DNA from 2 places in the Comamonas endophytica genome. Region 1 is predicted to be linked to the other one. Evidence: predicted binding sites of a transcription regulator. Region 1 holds the regulator's gene; the other holds the start of a gene.
The links. Region 1 encodes NrdR, which represses ribonucleotide reductase genes. Its sites were predicted from a motif close to CACNANATNTNGTG; they were not measured.
Positions count from the first base shown of each region.

Region 2: the regulator NrdR is predicted to act here: its motif matches at 2,478-2,491, upstream of M9799_RS10850 (ribonucleoside-diphosphate reductase subunit alpha).

Region 1 covers NZ_CP106881.1:676,365-682,824, forward strand. Annotated here, with positions in the region: gene M9799_RS02900 (lytic transglycosylase domain-containing protein) at 1-666, shown strand, start outside; ZMP/ZTP riboswitch at 735-895, shown strand; gene glyA (serine hydroxymethyltransferase) at 929-2,176, shown strand; gene nrdR (transcriptional regulator NrdR) at 2,192-2,644, shown strand; gene aroC (chorismate synthase) at 2,884-3,981, opposite strand; gene M9799_RS02920 (CBS domain-containing protein) at 4,232-4,681, opposite strand; gene M9799_RS02925 (O-acetylhomoserine aminocarboxypropyltransferase) at 4,875-6,173, shown strand; gene M9799_RS02930 (alpha/beta fold hydrolase) at 6,182-6,460, shown strand, end outside.
Region 2 covers NZ_CP106881.1:2,408,725-2,415,184, forward strand. Annotated here, with positions in the region: gene M9799_RS10850 (ribonucleoside-diphosphate reductase subunit alpha) at 1-2,388, opposite strand, end outside; gene ampD (1,6-anhydro-N-acetylmuramyl-L-alanine amidase AmpD) at 2,788-3,396, opposite strand; gene M9799_RS10860 (sigma-54-dependent transcriptional regulator) at 3,371-4,813, opposite strand; gene M9799_RS10865 (sensor histidine kinase) at 4,823-6,460, opposite strand, start outside.

The sequences.
Region 1 (6,460 bases):
GAGGTCCAGCTGCGCGACTGGCTGCAGTCGCGCCAGGTGGCCGTGATCGACATGCCCACCGAGCCCGATGCGATCGACCGCGCCACGGCGCGCAACCCCAAGGACCTGCCGCGCGAGCAGGCGGCCGTGGCCTATTGGCTCAGCAAGAAGTACCGCGTCGCGCCCGAGCCGCTGGCCTCTCTGGTGTCCGAAGCCTATGCGCTGGGCCAGAGCAACAAGATCGACCCCACGCTGATCCTGGCCATCATGGCCATCGAATCGAGCTTCAACCCCTTCGCCCAGAGCGCCGTCGGCGCCCAGGGCCTGATGCAGGTCATGACCAGCGTCCATACCGACAAATACGAGAACTTCGGCGGCAGCATGGCGGCGTTCGATCCCGTCACCAACCTGCGCGTGGGCGTCAAGGTGCTCAAGGACTGCATCGCGCGCGCCGGTTCGGTCGAGGGCGGCCTGCGCCACTACGTGGGCGCCGCGAACCTGCCCAACGACGGCGGTTATGCCGCCAAGGTCCTGGCGGAGCACAGCCGCCTGCGCCAGGCCGCCGGCCTGCGCGCCCTGCCCGCCGCCCCGGCCCAGCCGCTGCTGACGGCCAAGCAGACCACCCCGCCCGCAGCCGCCCCGGTGGCGAGCGCCGTCGAGCAGGTGGCACTCAACACCAGCCTCTGATCCAGGCCTGTTCAAGTGCCAGGGCCTGCGGCCCTTTGCTGCACGGGCCATCCGCGCTCAGCTACACTAGCGGGGTACGCAACTGGCGATAGGCGCAGTCCCGAAGATCGAAAGACCGGGCTGCCGCTGACGTGGAAACCAGCGGATTTGCATCCGTGAACCACCGGGGAGCGTACCGCCCAGGCACGGATCAGCCTGAAGCGTTCCGCCGTTCGCCTGGGCAGCCCTTGGCCTCAAGGGACTTCAAGTTCATAGGACTGCCATGTACCACCGCAATATCACCGTTGAAAAAGCCGACCCCGAACTGTTTGCCGCCATCCAGGCCGAGAACCAGCGCCAGGAAGACCACATCGAGCTGATCGCCAGCGAGAACTACTGCTCGCCCGCCGTCATGGAAGCCCAGGGTTCCCAGCTCACCAACAAGTACGCCGAAGGCTACCCGGGCAAGCGCTACTACGGTGGCTGCGAGAACGTCGACGTGGTCGAGCAGCTCGCCATCGACCGCGTGAAGCAGCTGTTCGGCGCCGATGCCGCCAACGTGCAGCCCAATTCCGGCTCGCAGGCCAACCAGGCCGTGCTGCTGGCATTCCTGAAGCCTGGCGATACCATCCTCGGCATGAGCCTGGCCGAAGGCGGCCACCTGACCCACGGCATGCCGCTGAACATGTCCGGCAAGTGGTTCAACGTCGTCTCCTATGGCCTCGATGCCAAGGAAGAGATCGATTACGACGCGCTGGAAGCCAAGGCGCGCGAGCACAAGCCCAAGCTGATCATTGCCGGTGCCTCGGCCTATGCGCTGCGCATCGACTTCGAGCGCTTCGCCAGGATCGCCAAGGAAATCGGCGCCATCCTGTGGGTCGACATGGCGCACTACGCCGGCCTGATCGCCGCGGGCGTGTACCCCAACCCCGTGCCCCACGCCGACGTGGTCACGACCACGACCCACAAGAGCCTGCGCGGCCCGCGCGGCGGCGTCATCCTGATGAAGGCCGAGCACGAGAAGGCCATCAACTCGGCCATCTTCCCCGGCCTGCAGGGCGGCCCGCTGATGCACGTCATCGCCGGCAAGGCCGTGGCCTTCAAGGAAGCGCTGACGCCCGAGTTCAAGGCCTACCAGGCCCAGGTCGTGAAGAACGCCCAGGTGTTCGCCGAAACGCTGACCGAGCGCGGACTGCGCATCGTCTCCGGCCGCACCGAGAGCCATGTCATGCTGGTCGACCTGCGTGCCAAGGGCATCACCGGCAAGGCGGCCGAAGCCGCGCTGGGTGCAGCCCACATCACGATCAACAAGAACAGCATCCCCAACGATCCGGAAAAGCCGATGGTGACCAGCGGCATCCGCGTGGGCACGCCCGCCATGACCACGCGCGGCTTCAAGGAAGAGGAAGCCCGCCTGACCGCCAACCTGGTGGCCGACGTGCTGGACAACCCCACGGACGAAGCCAACCTGGCCGCGGTGCGCGCCAAGGTGGCGGCTTTGACCGCGCGCTTCCCGGTCTACCGCGACTGATCCTGGCACCGCGCGATGAAGTGCCCTTTTTGCAGCCACCCCGACACCCAGGTGGTCGAGACGCGCGAAGCGGAAGACGGCGGCTTCATCCGCCGCCGGCGCCAGTGCGGAGGTTGCGACAAGCGCTTCACGACCTACGAGCGGCCTGAAGTCAGCTACCCGGCCATCGTCAAGAAGGACGGGCGGCGCATCGAGTACGAGCGCGCCAAGCTGAGCGGCTCGTTCTCGCTGGCGCTGCGCAAGCGCCCGGTGAGCACCGAGCAGGTCGACACCGCGATCGAACGCATCGAGGAGAAGCTGCGCAACCTGGGGCTGCGCGAGGTGCCTTCGAGCCGCATTGGCGAGCTGGTCATGCATGAGCTCAAGCAGCTGGACAAGGTGGCGTACATCCGGTTTGCCAGCGTGTATCGGAGCTTCGAGGACATCGAGGACTTCAAGGATGTGATGGACGAGGTGCGCAGGGGATAACGTTTGTCGCGGGGTCGTCCATCCTTCGACGGCGCTGCCCAGCAAGCCCACCATCAGCGGATATGACATTAAACCGTTCGTGGTGATCCTGAGCTTGTCGAAGGATCGAACCATGAAGGGCCTGCTTTCCAAATCGAAAGCAGGCCGTCCATCCTTCGACGGGGCCGCCCAGGCAGGCTCAGGACGAACGAATAAAAAGCCATCCCTCGGGATGGCTTTTTCTCGTCTGGGGCCCGCTCTTAGAGCAATGAAGAGGCAATGGGCGCCACCCCCTGGCGCACATCGCCGCACTGCGCGCGGTGGCGCAGTGCATGGTCCATCACCACCAGCGCCAGCAGCGCCTCGGCAATGGGCGCGGCGCGGATGCCCACGCAGGGGTCATGGCGGCCCTTGGTGATCACTTCCGTGGGCTGGCCGTGGATGTCGATGGAGTCGCGCGGGCTCAGGATGGAGCTGGTGGGCTTGATGGCGATCGAGACCTCGAGGTCCTGGCCGGTGCTGATGCCGCCCAGAACGCCGCCCGCATGGTTGCTTTCGAACCCGGCCGGCGTGAGCGAGTCGCCATGCACCGTGCCGCGCTGCGCGACGCTGGCGAAGCCGGCGCCGATCTCCACGCCCTTGACGGCATTCAGGCCCATCATCGCGTAGGCAATGTCGGCATCGAGCTTGTCGTAGAGCGGCTGCCCCAGGCCCACGGGCATGCCGCTGGCCTGCACGCGGATGCGCGCGCCGCAGGAGTCGCCGGCCTTGCGCAGCGCGTCCATGTAGCTCTCGTAGGCAGAGACATCGGCCACGGGCGCGAAGAACGGGTTGTTCGGCACGTGGCCCCAATCCTCGAAGGGAATCTCCAGTTCGCCCAGCTGCGTCATGCAGGCGCGGAATTCGGTGCCGTACTGCGCCTTGAGCCACTGCTTGGCGACGGCGCCTGCGGCCACCGTGGGGGCCGTGAGGCGCGCCGAGGAACGGCCGCCGCCGCGCGGGTCGCGGATGCCGTATTTGTGCCAGTAGGTGTAGTCGGCGTGCCCCGGGCGGAAGCTCTCGACGATGCTGGCGTAGTCCTTGCTGCGCTGGTCGGTGTTGCGGATCAGCAGCGCAATGGGCGTGCCCGTGGTCTTGCCCTCGTAAACGCCGGAGAGGATCTCCACGGCGTCCGGCTCCTGACGCTGCGTCACATGGCGGCTGGTGCCGGGACGGCGGCGGTCCAGGTCGTGCTGGATGATGGCTTCGCTCAAAGGCAGGCCCGGAGGACAGCCGTCGATCACGCAGCCAATGGCCGGGCCGTGGGATTCACCGAAATTGGTGACGCAGAAAAGGGTTCCGAAGGTATTGCCGCTCATGGCGGGGGATTATGCCGGGGGATGGGGGCGCGCACGCCTTAAATCCATCCGATGGCCAAGTCCGCTCACTTTCTGAGGACAGGCCGTTCATCCTTCGACAAGCTCAGGACGAACGGTGAGTATGGCGCGCGCAGCACCCGATTGGTGGACGTCTGGTTTTGCCGCCGGGCCGCCCCAAGGCAAAACGGGGTGGGGGCTTTGCCCTTCGAGGCGGCAGAGGGCCACACGAAGTGGGCGAACGTGGGAGCCGTTATTCCGCCCCTTGCCGCTCCCCCTCCGGCCAGTCGCGGATATAAGCCTTCAGCATCCGGTTCTCGAAGTTCTGGCTGTCCACCACCGCCTTGGCGACGTCGTAGAAGCTGATCACGCCCATCAGCATGCGCTTGTCCATCACCGGCATGTAGCGCGCGTGGCGGTCGAGCATCATGCGGCGCACCTCGTCCATTTCGGTTTCCAGGGTGCAGGTCAGCGGGGCATCGTCCATGGCGGTGCGCACCAGCGTCGTGCCCGCGGCGTTCTTGACCAGGGCCTGGATCACCTCGCGGAAGGTGAGCATGCCCACCACGTCCGAGTGCTCCATGACGACCAGCGAGCCGATGTCCTTCTCGGCCATCGTCTCCACCGCGCGGCTCAGGGGCTCATCGGGGGAAATGGCGTACAAGGTGTTGCCCTTGACGCGAAGAATGTCGCGAACTTTCATGGTTTGTCTCCGGCTGCCGGCGTCTTCTGCGGGTGATTGATCTTAGCCGACAAACCTGCGCCCGAAGCCCGCGACGCGGCTTTTCGGGCGTCGGCGGCGAGGTCGCCGTGGTGCGCGCCAGACGCCATGCATAATCGTTGGCCCGCCCGCGGGGCGGCGCGCCATCTGGCGAATGACCAAAACTGGAGACAAGATGCCCGGTTACTCTGACCCCGGCTTCGATACGCTGAGCCTGCACGCAGGCACCCAGCCCGACCCCGCGACGGGCGCGCGCGCCGTGCCCATCCACCTCACCACCTCGTTCGTGTTCGAGTCCAGCGACCATGCGGCTTCGCTGTTCAACCTCGAGCGGCCCGGCCATGTCTACAGCCGCATCAGCAACCCCACCAATGCCGTGCTCGAGCAGCGCGTGTCGGCGCTGGAAGGCGGCGTGGGCGCGATCGCCGTGGCCAGCGGCCAGGCGGCGCTGCACCTGTCGGTGGCCACGCTGATGGGCGCGGGCAGCCATATCGTCGCCAGCACCGCGCTCTACGGCGGCAGCCAGAACCTGCTGCACTACACGCTGGCGCGCTTCGGCATCGAGACCACCTTCGTCAAGCCCGGCGACATCGACGGCTGGAAGGCCGCGGTGCGCCCCAACACCCGGCTGTTCTTCGGCGAGACCGTGGGCAACCCGGGCCTGGACGTGCTGGACATCCCCACCGTCTCGCAGATCGCGCACGAAGCCGGCGTGCCGCTGCTGGTCGACTCCACGCTGACCTCGCCCTGGCTGATGAAGCCCCTGTCGCTGGGCGCGGACATCGTCTACCACTCGGCCACCAAGTTCCTCTCCGGGCACGGCACGGTGATCGGCGGCGTGATCGTCGATGGCGGCAGCTTCGACTGGGAGCGTTCGGGCAAATTCCCCGAGCTGACCGCGCCCTACGACGGTTTCCACAACATGGTGTTCACCGAGGAAAGCAGCGTCGGCGCCTTCCTGCTGCGCGCGCGCCGCGAGGGCCTGCGCGACTTCGGCGCCTGCATGAGCCCGCATACCGCCTGGCTGATCCTGCAGGGCATCGAGACCCTGCCGCTGCGCATGGAGCGCCACATGCGCAACACCGAGAAGGTCGTGCAGTACCTGGCCAGCCACCCGCTGGTCAGCCGCGTCGGCCACCCGATGCTCGAGAGCCATCCCAGCCATGCGCTGGCGAAGAAGCTGCTGCCGCGCGGCGCGGGCTCGGTGTTCAGCTTCGACATCGCCGGCAACCGCAACCAGGGCAAGAAGTTCATCGAGACGCTCAAGGTCTTCAGCCACCTCGCCAACGTCGGCGACTGCCGCTCGCTGGTGATCCACCCGGCCAGCACCACCCACTTCCGCATGGACGACGACGCGCTAGCTGGCGCCGGCATCGGCCAGGGCACGATCCGCCTGTCGATCGGCCTGGAAGATGCCGACGACCTGATCGACGACCTCAAGCGCGCCCTCAAGGGCGCGGAAAAAGCGGCATAGGAGCGCGCATGAACATCGACGTCAAAGGCCATTCCATCTACGCCTATACCGGCGGCAAGGCGCCGCACCCGGGGCAGCCCACGGCCATCCTGATCCACGGCGTGCTCTGCGACCACAGCGTCTGGGCGCTGCAAAGCCGCTACCTCGCCAACCACGGCTGGAACGTGCTGGCCATCGACCTGCCCGGCCACTGCCGCAGCCAGGGTCCGGCGCCTTCAAGTGTCGAGGAAGCGGCACGCTTCATTGCCGATCTGATGGATGCTGCAGGATTGGAAAAGGCCGCGCTG
Region 2 (6,460 bases), 1.7 Mb from region 1:
GTAGTTGTTGATGATGGTGAACTCGCCCGACAGGTTGGACTTGACCGACAGGTTGCCGAACGAGGGCTCGATCGAGGCATCGACGCCGACGATGTTGGAGATCGTCGCCGTCGGGGCGATGGCCACGCAGTTCGAGTTGCGCATGCCGTCGGCCGCGATCTTGCTGCGCAGGCCGGCCCAGTCGAGGCGCATCGAGCGGTCGACTTCGACATGGCCGCCGCGGGCCTTCTCCAGCAGGTCCAGCGTGTCCAGTGGCAGGATGCCCTGGTCCCACAGCGAGCCCTTGAAGCTCGAGTAGCTGCCGCGCTCCTTGGCCAGTTCGGTCGAGGCCCAGTAGGCGTAGTAGCAGATGGCTTCCATCGACTGGTCGGCGAACTCCACCGCCTGCATCGAGGCGTAGGGCATGCGCATCTCGTACAGCGCGTCCTGGAAGCCCATCAGGCCCAGGCCCACGGGGCGGTGGCGCAGGTTCGAATCCCTGGCCTTCTGCACCGCGTAGTAGTTGATGTCGATCACGTTGTCGAGCATGCGCATTGCCGTCGTGATGGTCTTGCGCAGCTTCTCGTGGTCGAGCTGGCCGTCCTTGATGTGGCGCACCAGGTTGACCGAGCCGAGGTTGCAGACCGCGGTTTCGGTGTCGCTGGTGTTGAGCGTGATCTCGGTGCACAGGTTGGACGAATGCACCACGCCCGCGTGCTGCTGCGGCGAGCGGATGTTGCAGGGGTCCTTGAAGGTGATCCAGGGGTGGCCGGTCTCGAACAGCATCGAGAGCATCTTGCGCCACAGGTCGGTGGCGGGCAGGGTCTTGTGCAGCTTGAGCTCGCCGCTGGCGGCCTTGGCTTCGTAGGCGGTGTAGGCCTTCTCGAAGTCGGCGCCGTACAGGTCGTGCAGGTCGGGCGCGTCGGCGGGGGAGAACAGCGTCCACGAACCCTTCTCGATCACGCGGCGCATGAACAGGTCGGGAATCCAGTTGGCGGTGTTCATGTCGTGCGTGCGGCGGCGGTCGTCGCCAGTGTTCTTGCGCAGCTCCAGGAACTCCTCGATGTCGAGGTGCCAGCTCTCCAGGTAGGTGCAGACCGCGCCCTTGCGCTTGCCGCCCTGGTTCACGGCCACGGCCGTGTCGTTGACCACCTTCAGGAAGGGCACCACGCCCTGCGATTCGCCGTTCGTGCCCTTGATGCGCGAGCCCAGCGCGCGCACGCGCGTCCAGTCGTTGCCCAGGCCGCCGGCGAACTTCGACAGCAGCGCGTTTTCCTTGATCGACTCGTAGATGCCGTCGAGGTCGTCGGGCACCGTGGTCAGGTAGCAGCTCGACAGCTGCGAGCGCAGCGTGCCGCTGTTGAACAGCGTGGGCGTGCTGCTCATGAAGTCGAAGGAGCTCAGCAGCTCGTAGAACTCGATGGCGCGCGCGTTGCGGTCGGTCTCGCCCAGCGCCAGGCCCATGGCCACGCGCATGAAGAAGGACTGGGGCAGCTCGATGCGCGTCTTCTTGACGTGCAGGAAGTAGCGGTCGTAGAGCGTCTGCAGGCCCAGGTAGTCGAACTGCTGGTCGCGTTCGGCCTTCAGGGCCTGGGCCAGGCGCGGCAGGTCGAAGTTCAGCAGCTCGGGGTTGAGCAGCTCGTTGTCGACGCCCTTCTGCACGAAGCCGGGGAAGTATTCGGCATAGGCCGTGGCCATGTCGGCGGGCGCGACCTCGCGGCCCATGACCTCGCGCACGATGGTGTGCAGCAGCAGGCGCGCGGTGGCGTAGGTGTAGTCCGGGTCCTTCTCGATCAGCGTGCGCGCGGCCAGGATCGCGGCCTTGAACACCTCGTCGATCGGCACGCCGTCGTACAGGTTGCGCAGGGTTTCCTGCACGATGGGTTCGGACTGGATGTCGGCGTTCAGGCCCTGGCAGGCGGACTCGATCAGCGCCAGCAGGCGTTCGCGGTTCAGCGGCACGCGCTGGCCCTTGTCGGTGACCTGCAGCTCGGGTGCGGGCGCGGCCGCGGGCTGGGTGGCCTTCTTCTGCTCGGCGCGCTCCTGGTTGCGGCGCTCGCGGTACAGCACATAGGCGCGCGCCACTTCATGGTGGCCGCCGCGCATCAGGCCGAGTTCGACCTGGTCCTGGATGTCCTCGATATGGAAGGTGCCGCCTGCGGGACGCGAACGCTGCAGCGCGCGCACCACGCCCTGCGTGAGCTCGTCCACCATCTCGCGCACGCTGGCCGATGCCGCACCCTGGGCACCGCGCACGGCGAGAAAGGCCTTGGTCACGGCCACGGCGATCTTCTGCGGCGTGAAGTCCACGACGTCGCCGTTGCGGCGCATGACGTGGTACTGCTGGTCGGCCGAGGGGCGCGCCGCATCGGCGGGCGTGGTGGATACGGGGTTCAACGCTTCTTGCATGGATTCCTCTTGGGCGTTTGATGGATGGCGCTGCAGTGGTGGATGGCCGTTTTTTCCACAAGCCGTGCACACGCTGTGCACAAGTTTTACACTAAATGTAGTGCTTTTGGAAGGCGCCGACCACTACAGGTAGTGTCTGTGATTCGGATGCTAGTTTAGCGCGGCGTACCTGCCAAAACCACGTGGGAGACCGCCAAAACCTTGCTGCAGGAAGAAAAGCCGCCGGCTCCAGCGCGATGCGAAAGGGGTCGGCACCAATGGCTGCGCGGGCTTGCGGCGGGGCATGGCGTGTTGGCTTACAGCAAAAAAAATTTTTGCCGGCGTGGCGAAAAAGCCGGAGTCCACGCAGGCCAATTGACGCTGCCGGAAAAACGTTTTAGGCGTCGGGCACGGACCTGTTCAGCAGGTCCTGGCCTCAGTGCCTGGCGGCCAGTCCAGGGCATTGCCCAGCTCCCCGCGCAGCCGCGGCCAGTCGAAGCCCGGCCCGGGGTCGCACTTGCGGCCCGGCGCTATGTGCTCGTGGCCGGCGACATGGCGGATCGGGTAGTGCGCCGACAGGTCGGCGCACAGCTGCGCCAGCGCCTGGTATTGCGCGGACTCGAAAGTCAGGCCTTCGAGTCCTTCGAGCTCGATGCCTATCGAGTCGTCGTTGCAGTTGCCGCGCCCGCGCCAGCACGATGCGCCCGCATGCCAGGCGCGCTGATCGCAGTCGACGAATTGCCAGATGGCGCCCGCGCGCGTGATGAAGAAATGCGCCGAGACCTCCAGGCCGCGGATACCCTGGTAATAGGGGTGCGCGTCCCAGTCGAGCTGGTTGGTGAACAGCTGCTGCACCGCGCCCGTGCCGTATTCGCCGGGCGGCAGGCTGATCGAGTGCAGCACCAGCAGGTCGATGCAGGCGCCCGGTGGGCGCGGGCCGAAGTTGGGCGAGGGCAGGATCCGCGCGGGCTGGTACCAGCCGCCCTGCCAGCGGCCGCAGGCTTCAGTGCTCGCTGCTGTCGCTGTCATGGGGTGCGGCGATGTTCAGGCGCGCGATGCGGTAGCGGATCTGGCGCAGGCTGATGCCCAGCCGGGCGGCAGCCGCGGTGCGGTTGAAGCCCACCTCGTGCAGCGCGCGCACCAGGATGTCGCGCTCCTGCTGGTCCAGCCAGGCCTGCAGGTCATGGGGCAGGGGGCCGGGCGTGGCCACCGGCGCGGGTGCAAACGGGTCGGCCGCCGCGGCGTCGGCCGCCGCAACATCGAGCGACAGCTGCTGGTCCTCGCCCAGCGCCAACGCGCGGTGCAGCTGGTTCTCCAGCTCGCGCACATTGCCGGTGAGCGGCAGCCGCGCCAGCTGTTCGAGCACCTGCGCGGTGAGCGGCGGCACGGCGCAGCCGCTTTCGGCCGCGATGCGCGCCAGCAGCACCTCGCACAGCGCCGGCAGGTCCTCGCGGCGCTCGCGCAGCGGCGGCAGCCGGATCTCTATGACATTGAGCCGGTAGTACAGGTCCTGGCGGAAGCGCCCGGCTGCCACCTCCTCGGCCAGGTCGCGGTGCGTGGCGCTGACGATGCGCACGTCAACCGCCTCCTCCTGGGTCGAGCCCAGCGGGCGCACGCGCCGCTCCTGGATCGCGCGCAGCAGCTTGGCCTGCATGGCCAGCGGCAGGTCGCCGATCTCGTCGAGGAACAGCGTGCCGCCGCGCGCGGCCTGGAAGTAGCCGCCGCGGTCCTGGGTCGCGCCGGTGTAGGAGCCCTTGCGCGCGCCGAAGAACTCGGCTTCTAGCAGGTTGTCGGGAATCGCGCCGCAGTTCACCGCCACCAGCGGGCCGTCGGCGCGGTGGCTGCAGGCATGCAGCGCGCGCGCGACCAGTTCCTTGCCGGTGCCCGATTCGCCCTGCACCAGCACCGGGGCCATGCTCTTTGCGACCTTGAGAATGTTCTGCTTGACCGCGCGCATGGCCGGCGATTCGCCCACCAGCTGCGCCAGTGCGCTCGCGGGATCGGCCACGAGCAGCTCGATGTCGCGCGGGCCGGCGCCGCGCGCGCCGCGCAGCGCGGCATCGCCGGAGTCGGCGGGCCGGCGCACGGCCGAGGCCACGACGGCGCGGAACTGCTTGAGGTCCACGGGCTTGCTCAGGTAGTCGAACGCGCCCGCGCGCAGCGCCTCGACGGCGTTCTCGGCCGAGCTGTGCGCGGTGATGACCACGCAGCGCTCGGGCCGCTGCTGGGCGCGCAGCTCGTGCAGCAGCTCCAGGCCCAGGCCGTCGGGCAGGCGCATGTCGGTGAGCACGGCGTCGAAGCGCTGCGCCTGCAGCTGCGCACGCGCCTCGTGCACGCAGTCGGCGGTTTCCACGCGGTAGCCCTCGCGCAGCAGCGTCAGCTCGTAGAGCGTGCGCAGGTCGGGCTCGTCGTCGATGACCAGGATGGAGGCGGCGATGTCAGGCATGGGCGAAGGTCAGACCACAATGGTGTCGAGGCGGTAGGCGGGCGTACCCAGGACGGCGGTGGGATAGAACACCAGCGTGAAGGCATTGCCCTCGACGCTGCCGCGCGCGGTGCTGCGCGCCAGCCGCTGGTAGCCCAGGCGCGCGCCGTAGCGCTCGCACAGTTCGCGGCAAATGTACAGCCCCAGGCCCGTGGAGCGGCTTTGCGACGAGAAAAAAGGCTCGAACAGGTGGCGCTGCACCGATGCCTCCAATGGCGGCCCGTCGCTCCAGACCTGCAGCCAGACCGGCGCCGCGCCCGCCGCCGGGGCCGCCGCCGCATGGCCGGTGTGCAGCTGCAGGCCGTCGGCGGCGCTGCTGCGAAAGCGCTGGGCGTTGTCCAGCAGGTTGACCAGCACGCGCCGCAGATGCTCGGCATCGAAGGCCACCATGGCCTGCGGCGCCTGCAGCTGGACCAGCGCCGTGCGCTCGGATGCAGTCCCCGCCGCCCCAATGGCGGGCCCCTGGTCGCTCCATTCCTCCCAGATCGCCGCCACCTGTTCGTCCAGCGGCAGCGCGCTGGCCTCGGCGCCATGCAATTGCTGCTGCACGCGCGCGATGTCCAGCACCTCCTCGGCAATGCGCGCCAGGCGCTGGGCGTTGTTGGCGATCATCTGGCTCAGGCGCTGCTGGGCCGGCGCGCCCAGTTCCTCGGCCAGCAGCGCATTGGCCTGGCTGATCGCGGCCAGCGGATTGCGGATCTCGTGCGCCACGGCGGCCGACATGCGGCCCATGGCGGCGAGCTTCTCGGTGCGCAGCCGCGCCTGCATCTCGCGCAGATCGTGCAGGAACACCAGGCACCATTGCGCGGCTTCGGGCAGCGCGGTGTCCAGCGGGCTGGTGAGCCAGGTGCGCGCATGCAGGCCCAGCGGGTTGCGCCCCGCATGCACCAGGTCCATGTCCGCGGTCAGCTCGGCCCCGCTGGCAAAGGTCTGCTCCACCAACGCCGCCAGCGGGGCGTTGCCGACCGTGGCCGACAGCGCAAAGGGCAGCCGCAGGCCGGCCGCGCAGTCCAGCAGCAGCAGCGCCGCGGGGTTGGCCGCATGCACCAGGCCTTCGCGGTCGATGGCCAGCACGCCGTCGTCGAGATGGTGGATGATCAGGTGATTGACCTGCTCCTGCAGATGCGCCGCCTCGCGGTTTTGCTGCGCCAGCTGCCGCTCGCGCTGCAGGCGCTGCGCCAGCTGGTGCGTGAGGTAGGCCATCAGGAAATAGCCGGCGCAGGTCAGGGCGGTCTGGAAGTACTGCTGCGTGAGGTCCGTCATGCCCGAACGGCCGGCCCAGCCGGTCCAGCCCAGCAGCAGCAGCGTCACGCTGGCGGTGGTGGCAAAGGCCAGCAGCAGCGTGCCCAGCGCTGAGGCCATGAGGATCGGCAGCGCCAGCAGCGGCGCGTAGTTCATCGGGCTGGGCTGCAGCAGCTGCAGAAGGCAGACGACGGCGATGTCGAGCCCGATCAGCGGCAGCCAATGCCAGCCGACCTGCGGCGGCGGCGGCGTGCGGCGCCCGGCAATGCGCGCGAACAGCGTGAAGGCGAGATAGACCGCGCAGATCACCCACAGCAGCGGCGCATTGCGATTGTGCACCGTGAGGCTCAGGCCCTGCAGCACCAG